3 regions of the Thalassotalea sp. PLHSN55 genome follow, and region 2 is predicted to be linked to each of the others. Evidence: predicted binding sites of a transcription regulator. Region 2 holds the regulator's gene; each other region holds the start of a gene.
What was found. Region 2 encodes MetJ, which represses methionine synthesis genes. Its sites were predicted from a motif close to TAGACGTCTAGACGTCTA; they were not measured.
Positions count from the first base shown of each region.

Region 1 (3,273 bases), on a different contig from region 2:
TGGTTTTATCTTTCGTGGCTTAATATTAGCAACCGCATTTGCCATGCCTTGAATATGCCCAGGCGTGGTACCACAACAACCACCAATAATATTTAAAAAGCCAGAATTAGCCCATTCACTAACATGGCTGTTCATATCGTCAATGCTAAAATCGTATTCACCAAAAGCATTGGGTAAACCGGCATTGGGGTGAGCACTAACCGCAACATCAGAAATTCGGCTTAACTCTTCCACATATTGACGAAGCTCTACCGGACCTAACGCACAGTTCAAACCAAAAGAAATCGGTTTGGCGTGTCGTAGTGAGTTATAAAACGCTTCGGTGGTTTGTCCTGAAAGGGTACGACCCGAGGCATCGGTAATGGTACCCGAGATCATTACCGGATAACGCTTGCCTAATTCTTCAAATACCGCTTCAACCGCAAAGATTGCCGCTTTTGCATTTAGGGTATCGAAGATAGTTTCAATTAAAATAATGTCTGAACCACCTTCAATCAACGCTTTGGTTGACTCAATATAGGCGTCTTTTAGCTGATCAAAAGTAACATTACGATAAGCTGGATCATTCACATCAGGCGAGATTGAACAGGTGCGGTTTGTTGGTCCTAAAACTCCAGCAACAAAACGCGGTTTATCTGGATTTTGCTTGGTATATTCGTCGGCAACTTCACGTGCTAATTGCGCTGCCACTAAGTTTATTTCTGCGCTTTGCGCTTCCATATCATAGTCGGCCATCGCAATAGTGGTCGCGTTAAAAGTATTAGTTTCTAGAATATCGGCACCAGCGGCTAAATATTCTTTATGAATGGCTTTGATAATGTCAGGCTGAGTAAGCACTAACATATCGTTATTGCCTTTAACATCGAGATGCCAGTCAGCAAAACGCTCACCGCGGTAATCTTGTTCTTCAAGTTTATACGCTTGGATCATGGTGCCCATAGCACCATCGAGGATCAAAATACGCTCTTGTAATTGCTGCTCTAATAAGTCAAACGATGCTGATCGCAAAATACTACTGGCCACTTTTTGCTCCTGGATGTATAGCTTGAATGTTATCAGCGTCTAACTGATAAGGGGTAATTTGATAAACGTAATAATTAAGCCAATTGGTAAATAATAAACTACCATGACTTCGCCAAGAGCTCACCGGTTCTGCACTTGCGTCGTTATTAGGATAATAGCCCGACGGCATTTTGACTTGGACGTTGTCACCGGCCGCTTTTAAATCTCGTTGGTATTCTTCATGTAAGGTAGTTGCGTCATATTCCGGATGACCCGTTACATAGACCTGTTGTTTATTTTTACTGGCAACCACATAGGCACCTGCTTGATCAGATTGAGCAATAATTGTCAAATCGGGAACCGATTGATAATCTTCAACACTGATATAACCATAGCGCGAATGTGGCACATTAAAACTACCGTCAAAGCCACGCGTTAACTCTTCGTGCGCGTCAAGTGGGCGATGCTGATACACTCCAGAAAGCTTTTGTTCACGCAGTTTTCGGTTAATACCGTAGTAATAGTACATCGCCGCATGAGCTGCCCAACATGAAAACATAGTTGAAGTTACATTTTTTTCAGCCCAATCAAATACTTCACAAATTTTATCCCAAAACTTAACTTCACTGTAATCAAGTAATGCTAGCGGCGCCCCTGTAATAATTAAGCCGTCGTATTGCTTATCTTTAATATCATCAAATAAACAATAGAAATTATCTAAATGCTCTTTTGGGGTATTTTTTGAAACATTTTTATGGATACGCACAAACTCAACATTAATTTGCAATGGCGTATTCGCCAACATGCGCAATATCTGCACTTCTGTTTCAATTTTATTAGGCATCAGGTTAAGTATTGCTACTTGCATCGGGCGAATTTCCTGATTAGCAGCACGGTGCTCAGACATTACAAAAATGTTCTCTTTGTCTAATATGGAAAGTGCTGGTAACTGATCAGGAATTTTAATCGGCATTTTTCTCAACCTCTTGAAGTAGTCACACTAATAATGAAATATCAAACAATGCAGATAAACATTAAAAGTTTATTATAGGCAATTCTATAGCGACTAATGTGACTTGGAACGCTAGAAATGTCAACTTCTAAACGTTTAGATGGCTAAAACTTTTAATCTGGTCTTATACTGTATTCTTATAGCGGCACTTTTTATATCCACTGAACTTATAGTGATTATTAACAACTGCCGTATTAACTGCGAAAATATTGCTCTCGCTTAACGTTATACCAAGTGCATTAATTAATTGATCACTTAGCGACAATTAAAAGGCTTATAGGCACAGGTTATATGCTCCATGCATAACCTAAGTACCTACATCCATGTAGGCAAGGCATTGATTGAAAAGAATGGTTATTCTCGGTAACTGCTCCTGCGTTACCCTAATGTATTACATCCATGTAATAACCTTGTCAAAATCAATAACGATGGATATAAGCCTTTTAAAATCGCCCTTTGGGAACTGATTAGCGAACTGATAACGGCTCAAAATTAAAGAAATATAGAATAACTATGTTTAAGTAATTTTGTTTGTTCTAAGGTCGTTAATCGAGTTCTAAGTTGACTAATTTATTAATATAATTGGTATTAGGTATTTTTAAATGATTTAAAGCGTAGTTTTCTTCTATACTCAAATTAAATGTCTATTTTTATTGATGGGATTAAAACGAATGCAGGTGCACAAGTTTTTGTTGTCTTGGTTTTGCTGGCTTGCATTACTACTTTCTCATTATGCATGCTCTGAAAGTTGGTCCGCTGCGCCTGACACTTCAGCCAAAAAGCCATTACAACAATACTTTTTAACCTTTCCGCCTTATTGGGAAAACAGTAATGATAAGTTCTCCGGAGTACATTATCGACTGGCCAAAGCTCTGTATAAACACGCAAATTTAGACGTTGAATTTGTTAATGTGCCTTATAGCAGAATGCAGCAACAAGCGACACAAGGTGACATAGCCTTTATTAATTACGGCGAAGTTGACGGAGTATATACCAACGATATTTTGCATGTTTGCGTACCACCAACAGAAATTACCTTACGCGTATATTACCTAGATGAAACCTTACCAGAGATAATTAATATTGAAGACTTTGATGAGCAAAACCTTATCATATTGCATGGTTTACCACTGGGTAACTATGAAAGTTTAAAAACCAATAAAAGCATTAGCTTTATGCGACCTCGTTCAGTAAAAGCCGCGATAAAAGGATTAGTTACTGGCAGGGGCGATTATTTTATTGTCTTTGACAATATGATG
Region 1 covers NZ_JBPDIH010000007.1:63,939-67,211, reverse strand. The annotation lists gene metH (methionine synthase) at 1-1,023, opposite strand, end outside; gene ACRRSQ_RS14375 (homoserine O-succinyltransferase) at 1,013-1,975, opposite strand; gene ACRRSQ_RS14370 (hypothetical protein) at 2,686-3,273, shown strand, end outside.
Region 1: a site for MetJ is predicted at 2,104-2,121, ahead of ACRRSQ_RS14375 (homoserine O-succinyltransferase). Genes of this name have one in related genera too.

Region 2 (3,273 bases):
GTTGATATAAGGCAAATATTTCATCGGTGGTATCGCCACTGGCGGAAACAACCACCACGTCATTAAGCTGACAATTTTTCTGAATAATTGAAACGACACGTTCAATACATTGGGTGGTAGCTAAACTACTACCACCGAACTTATGCACACTAATGGCATGTTTAGCTAATTGATTGGGTTCAATACTTTGTTGAGTAGCAACATTAGTTTGCATGTTTTAATTACCTATGACTTATCGAAAACTTAGCGGTAGCTTTGACTAATTATGTTGGCTGGCGGCTAAGCCTTGACCAAGATCAGCAATAATATCGTCAATATCTTCTATACCAACCGATACGCGCACTAACGATTGCTTAATACCTGCAGCTATTTGCGCTTCTAATTCCATGCCTGCATGAGTCATTGTCGATGGATGACTGATCAAGCTTTCCACACCACCTAACGACTGCGCCAAGGTAAACAAATCCAGATTGGCAAATAGTGCTTTAACGGCAGCTTCACCACCTTTCACTTCAAAACTCATCATTGAACCAAAATTCGCTTGCTGTTTTTTAGCTAATGCGTGACTTGGGTGATCACTAAGCCCCGGGTAATATACTTTTTCAACGGCGGGATGATTCACTAAAAACTCAGCAACAGCATCGGCATTTTGTTGATGCTGTTTCATTCTAAGTGGCAGAGTTTTTAAGCCACGCACAGTTAGATAGCTGTCAAATGCGGCGCCTGTAATGCCAATGCAGTTTGCCCACCAAGCAAGCTCTTCGCCTAATGCTTGATCTTTAGTAACCAAAACACCACCAACAACATCACTGTGACCATTAATGTATTTAGTGGTCGAATGAAACACAATATCAGCACCTAAGGTGAGCGGGCGCTGTAATACAGGTGACATAAAAGTATTATCAACCGCCACTAAAGCGCCAACGTCGTGACTTAGTTTTGCGACTTTTTCAATATCAACTAATCGTAATAAAGGATTACTTGGTGTTTCGATTAACACCACTTTGGGTTTTTGCGCTAAAGCATCGGCTAGTGCTTGTTCATCGTTTTGGTCAACGACAATAACCTTAAATAAGCCGCGTTTAGCTAAATGGGTATATAAACGATAACTGCCGCCATAGCAGTCATGTGGAATAACAATAACATCGTCAACAGAAAGCAACTGGCATACTAAATGAGCCGCAGCCATGCCGGTACTGGTGACCACACCAACACTGCCCTGCTCTAGATCGGCAATCGCTTGTGCTAATGTTGCTCGGGTTGGGTTACCCGTTCTGGAATAGTCAAATTCGCGCTTTTCATTAAAGCCTTTTAACGAATATGTACTCGACAAGTGAATTGGAGCAACAACTGCACCGTGGTGCTTATCGTTATTAATGCCAGCGCGTACGGCGACTGTAGCAATTTTTTTAACCGTCATTTTATTCCTCAAATTCATTTAGATGTTTGGACGTCTATAACTCTAAACACTTTAGTAAAAGCGGTCAAGAACTTTAGACATCTAAACTTCTACACTTTCACTGTTGACTCAAGCCCTACAACCAGTACAATTTAGCCTAGCAAATTATTTTAATCTAAGGGTTTCTCCCTTTTTATCGAAGTATCGAGGTAAGTTCATGGCTGAGTGGAATGGTGAGTATATTAATCCTTACGCGGAGCACGGCAAAAAAAGCGCGCAAGTCAAAAAAATTACTGTCTCTATCCCATTACGTGTCCTTAAGGTGTTAACCGATGAACGCACCCGTCGCCAAGTCAGTAATTTACGCCACGCTACCAATAGCGAACTGTTATGCGAAGCATTTTTACACGCATTTACCGGTCAGCCTCTACCTGACGACAATGATTTAGCTAAAGACAATGATCAAAAGCTACCTGCTAGTGTACGTAAACTGCTTGAAGAGCAAGGTATTACCGACTTCAGCGCTTATGAAGTTGATGAAGATTAAATTAGACTTATAAAAAATAGACATAAAAAAACCGGCTTTTTAGCCGGTTTTTTTATGTCTATTTTTTATGCTTAAGTGCTAAGCAAAACTAAGCCACTACTATATCACCATAGTGTTTTTAAGTTTTGTTAACGCATTCTTTTCAAGTTGGCGAACACGCTCTGCTGAGATTTGGTATTTATCTGCTAGCTCTTGTAAAGTCGCTTTATCATCCGTTAACCAACGGGTGCGAATAATATCTTGGCTACGCTCGTCTAAATCCACTAATGCAGAAGTTAAACGTTGGTTTGCGTGATTCTCCCAATTGTCGTCTTCAACAATAGTTGCTAAGTCAGACTGCTTGTCTTCAAGATATTGTGCTGGAGAAAAACTACCAGCGCTTGCACTGTCGTCTTCATCAGAAGAAAGTTCAAAGGCTTGGTCTTGGTTACTCATACGAGATTCCATTTCCAACACATCTTTAGTACTTACACCTAAAGTTTCAGCAACGTTATTAATTTCATCATTACTAAACCAACCTAAGCGCTTTTTATTTTTACGTAAATTAAAAAATAATTTACGTTGAGCTTTAGTTGTTGCAACTTTAACAATACGCCAGTTACGTAAAACAAACTCATGAATTTCTGCTTTGATCCAATGAACAGCAAAAGAAACCAAGCGAACACCCACTTCCGGGTTAAAACGCTTAACAGCTTTCATTAAACCTACGTTACCTTCTTGAATAAGATCAGCTTGCGGTAAACCATAACCGGCATAGCCTTTAGCAACGTGAATAACAAATCGTAAATGCGACATAATCAGCTCTTGTGCAGCTTGTAAGTCGTCATGCTGATGGAGGCGTGTAGCAAGCTCCTGCTCTCTTTCGGCAGTAAGCATAGGAATGCTATAAGCTGATTGCACATATGTTTCAATGCTGCCACTACGTGGGACGGTTAACGCCATCGATTGCATTGTATTTATCCTCATATCCATTTACTAAAATTTTTACGCCCGTGATTTTATCAATAATAAAGCAAAAGATCACGAGGTGATTCTCAACACTACCTAAGTAGAACGGGGAAAACAACTTTCTATTCCACTTTTTTTAAACTAATTTGTGTATTTTTGTTAAAAGAAGTAACCCAAAAAGCGCTTTGAAGGTGAAAATGGTGGCAAGAGTGTAAAACAAAGGTTTTAATCTGTGGTCGGTTCAATTTCTCTAATGTGTTTTCTAACAGATAGATAGCTGCCAACAAGGCCTAATGTAACAGCAAAAGATAACAGTAAAATGTACTCAAACGCCGATAGTCCTTGTAAAGTAAAGCTACTGCGGTAAAGGTCGGTAATT
Region 2 covers NZ_JBPDIH010000009.1:152,760-156,032, reverse strand. The annotation lists gene metL (bifunctional aspartate kinase/homoserine dehydrogenase II) at 1-214, opposite strand, end outside; gene metB (cystathionine gamma-synthase) at 260-1,420, opposite strand; gene metJ (met regulon transcriptional regulator MetJ) at 1,617-1,946, shown strand; gene rpoH (RNA polymerase sigma factor RpoH) at 2,046-2,912, opposite strand; gene ftsX (permease-like cell division protein FtsX) at 3,120-3,273, opposite strand, start outside.

Region 3 (3,273 bases), on a different contig from region 2:
TGAGAAAATAAGCTTGTATAGTGCTTTTAACATTTAAATGTATTCAATGGTTAAAAAAGCACTAGTTGAAGTGGCAATCGCTCTAATTGAGTTATTGCCAAAACAAAAAAGCCCCACGAATTTAACAATACGTGAGGCGAGATGATGTTTATTAACTTGTTGCTAGTACTTGATGAAACTTCTCAAAGCCTTGCTCTAAATCAGCAATTAAATCGTCAACATCTTCTAAACCAATATGTAAGCGAATTAACGGGTTTTCATATGGCCACTGTGTTGCGGTGCGCATATTTTTTAAACCGGTAATACCTAGAATTAAACTTTCAAAACCGCCCCAAGAATAGCCCATTTTAAAGTGTTCCATACTATCAAGCAGTGCGTTTAAAGCTTTTTGGTTACCGCAGTTAAGGACAAAAGAAAATAACCCGTTGGAGCCATTAAAATCACGTTGGAAAAATTCATGCCCCGGGCAAGAGTCAAACGCAGGATGCAATATAGTTTCCACTTCTGGGCGTGTTTTTAACCAGTTCGCCACTTTTAACGCATTTTTTTCATGTTGGTTTAAACGTACCCCTAAGGTGCGAATACCGCGTAGCGCTAAGTATAAATCATCAGGAGAAGTACATTGGCCTAGTGTATAACTATGCTCGCGAAGCTGCGGCCAATATTTTTCCGTCGCCGTTGCCGTGCCCAGCATGACATCTGAATGACCAACAATGTATTTTGTTGCCGCTTGCACTGAAATATCGACGCCATAATCAAACGGCTGAAAATTAACACCTGCTCCCCAAGTATTATCAAGCATGACAATACAGTCATGTTGATGGGCGATTTTAGCAATGGTAGGTACATCTTGTACTTCCATGGTAATTGAACCGGGCGACTCTAAAAAGATGATCGAAGTATTTTCTTTAATTAACGCTTCAATACCGGCGCCAATGAGCGGATCGTAGTAAGTGGTTTCAACGCCATAGTTGGTCAGTAACTTATCACAAAAATCGCGAGTAGGTTCATAAGCGGTATCCACCATTAAAATATGATCGCCGCTTTTCACAAAGGATAAAATCGCATTGGTGATAGCAGCTGTACCAGACGGATACAAAGCACAACCTGCACCACCTTCAAGTTCAACCATAGCATCAGAAAATGCAAACGAGGTTGTGGTACCACGGCGGCCATAAAAAAGCACTTGATTGGTTTTATTGCCTGCCGCGTGTTTCATGGCAGTAGTTGATTCAAAAACAACGGTGGATGCACGTTGTACCGACGGGTTTACTACCCCTTGAGTCCATTTTGACTTGCGGCCTGCGTTGATAATTTTAGTATCTTGTTTCATCTTTTAAGTAACCTAGTTCGCGGCGATGTTTTAATAATGGCTATCTAGCCATCTAAACGTAATATTATAAACAAGGTTATAACCTGAAATGGGGTGAATAACAATGCTGGTGAGCAGAAATTTACTCAAGGCAATACGATCGCTCAACGCCCCTTTCGATGAATTAACGACTAAAAACGAAATTTTGCGCTCAGCGCATATTAAATAGTTCTATCTACTAAGTATCAAAACGATTAGCTTTGAATTAAAAATTGCGTAAGCATACAATTAACGCCTTGACTCAATGAGTAGCTAAATAACCAAATTAGGTAGATACGATGAAAGACTTAAGCAAGCTGCTTAAAGAAGTAAGAGCCTGCAATATTTGCCAACATGCCCTTGCTGATGGTGTTAGACCCATTGTTCAGCTTTCTGCTAACTCACGTATTCTTATTGCCGGACAAGCTCCAGGACGTAAAGTACATACCTCTGGCATTCCGTTTGATGATGCCAGTGGTGATCGCTTAAGAAGCTGGTTAGCGATATCGTCAAACGATTTTTACAATGAGAACAAAGTCGCTATTTTACCGATGGGCTTTTGTTATCCTGGCACGGGCAAGTCGGGCGATTTACCACCTCGGCCAGAGTGTGCTAAAACCTGGCGAGCCTCATTGCTTGAGCAATTACCGGCATTAGAATTAACCATCGTTATTGGTCAATACGCGCAGGCGTATCACCTTAATCAGCAGTATCAAACGGTCACTGAACACGTGCGAGCATGGCAAACTCAATGGCCGCGGGTAATACCTTTACCCCACCCTAGCCCTAGAAATAATCGCTGGCTGAAAGCCAATTCGTGGTTTGAAAAACAATTGCTACCGCCTTTACAAGCAAGAGTAGCTGATATTTTATCAAGCGATTAACTTATTAACTTATAAAACTATTAAGCGCCGATATTGGGCTTTACCCGCAGGAGTATCACTTATCAAAAGCATCGACTTATTTGTAAAAAATTGGGGCAGTAAAAGCGCCATGTCACCGATAAATAAAAACGACATTAGCGCACTTGAATCGCACTTAAACGCCTTTTTACCTGAAACATACATCTATTTATTAAGCAATTATGGCTTAGTGCACAGTCCTAATGTTTTTTCAAAGATTTGCGATTTGAATGCTGATATTGCCGAAGTGCAAGACTTTCTCAGCCTTGAAGACGTTAAAAACTTGTCTGCGCTGTATGAGTTAAGCGGCATGCCTAAAGGTCATATTTTGTTTGCCTCAGATTGTAAGGGCAATATGTTTTGTTTCAAACTCAGTGATTGTCAACAGCGCAATCATGACATTCCGGTGTGGTTCTATAACCAGCAATTATGCACGATAGAGCAAGTATCACCGTCATTTAGCGCATGGTTAGCTGCGTTTAATGATCTTTAATACCTCTAAATCGGAGTAATCAATAATTTGGCTATGATTCACCATCAATAATAAATAGGGTTATACCCAATATGAATTAGTGAACGTTACCATTTCAACCTTATTCTCATTTTTCGGTAATTAGATTGTTATAAGGCGATGGTAAGCAAGTAATGCAATAACTTCTTCTTTTGATTTAACATTAAGTTTATCTCTTAAACTACATAGATGAAACCTTACTGTTCTTTCACTTATATTCATTTTTTTAGCAACAATCTTGGCTGTCAATCCAGAGCTAACCCATTGAGCGCATTCTAACTCTCTACCAGATACATTAAATATTATATTTGATGACTCACTAAATTGAACCGCCTTCTGATGATATAATGTAGAAAGCATTTTTATTTTATATGTATACTTTTGCAACCATAGGCTTATTTTTTCTGTTTCATTAATTATGTAGTCAAACTTTATGAATTTATATGACTCTACTATGTTAATTGAAAGGACTGTCCTTGTGCTACTTTCATTCTCTTCTAAAAACATAG
Region 3 covers NZ_JBPDIH010000012.1:31,382-34,654, forward strand. The annotation lists gene ACRRSQ_RS18505 (cystathionine beta-lyase) at 152-1,333, opposite strand; gene ACRRSQ_RS18510 (uracil-DNA glycosylase family protein) at 1,651-2,235, shown strand; gene ACRRSQ_RS18515 (SMI1/KNR4 family protein) at 2,345-2,746, shown strand; gene ACRRSQ_RS18520 (helix-turn-helix transcriptional regulator) at 2,867-3,273, opposite strand, start outside.
Region 3: a site for MetJ is predicted at 1,379-1,396, ahead of ACRRSQ_RS18505 (cystathionine beta-lyase). Genes of this name have one in related genera too.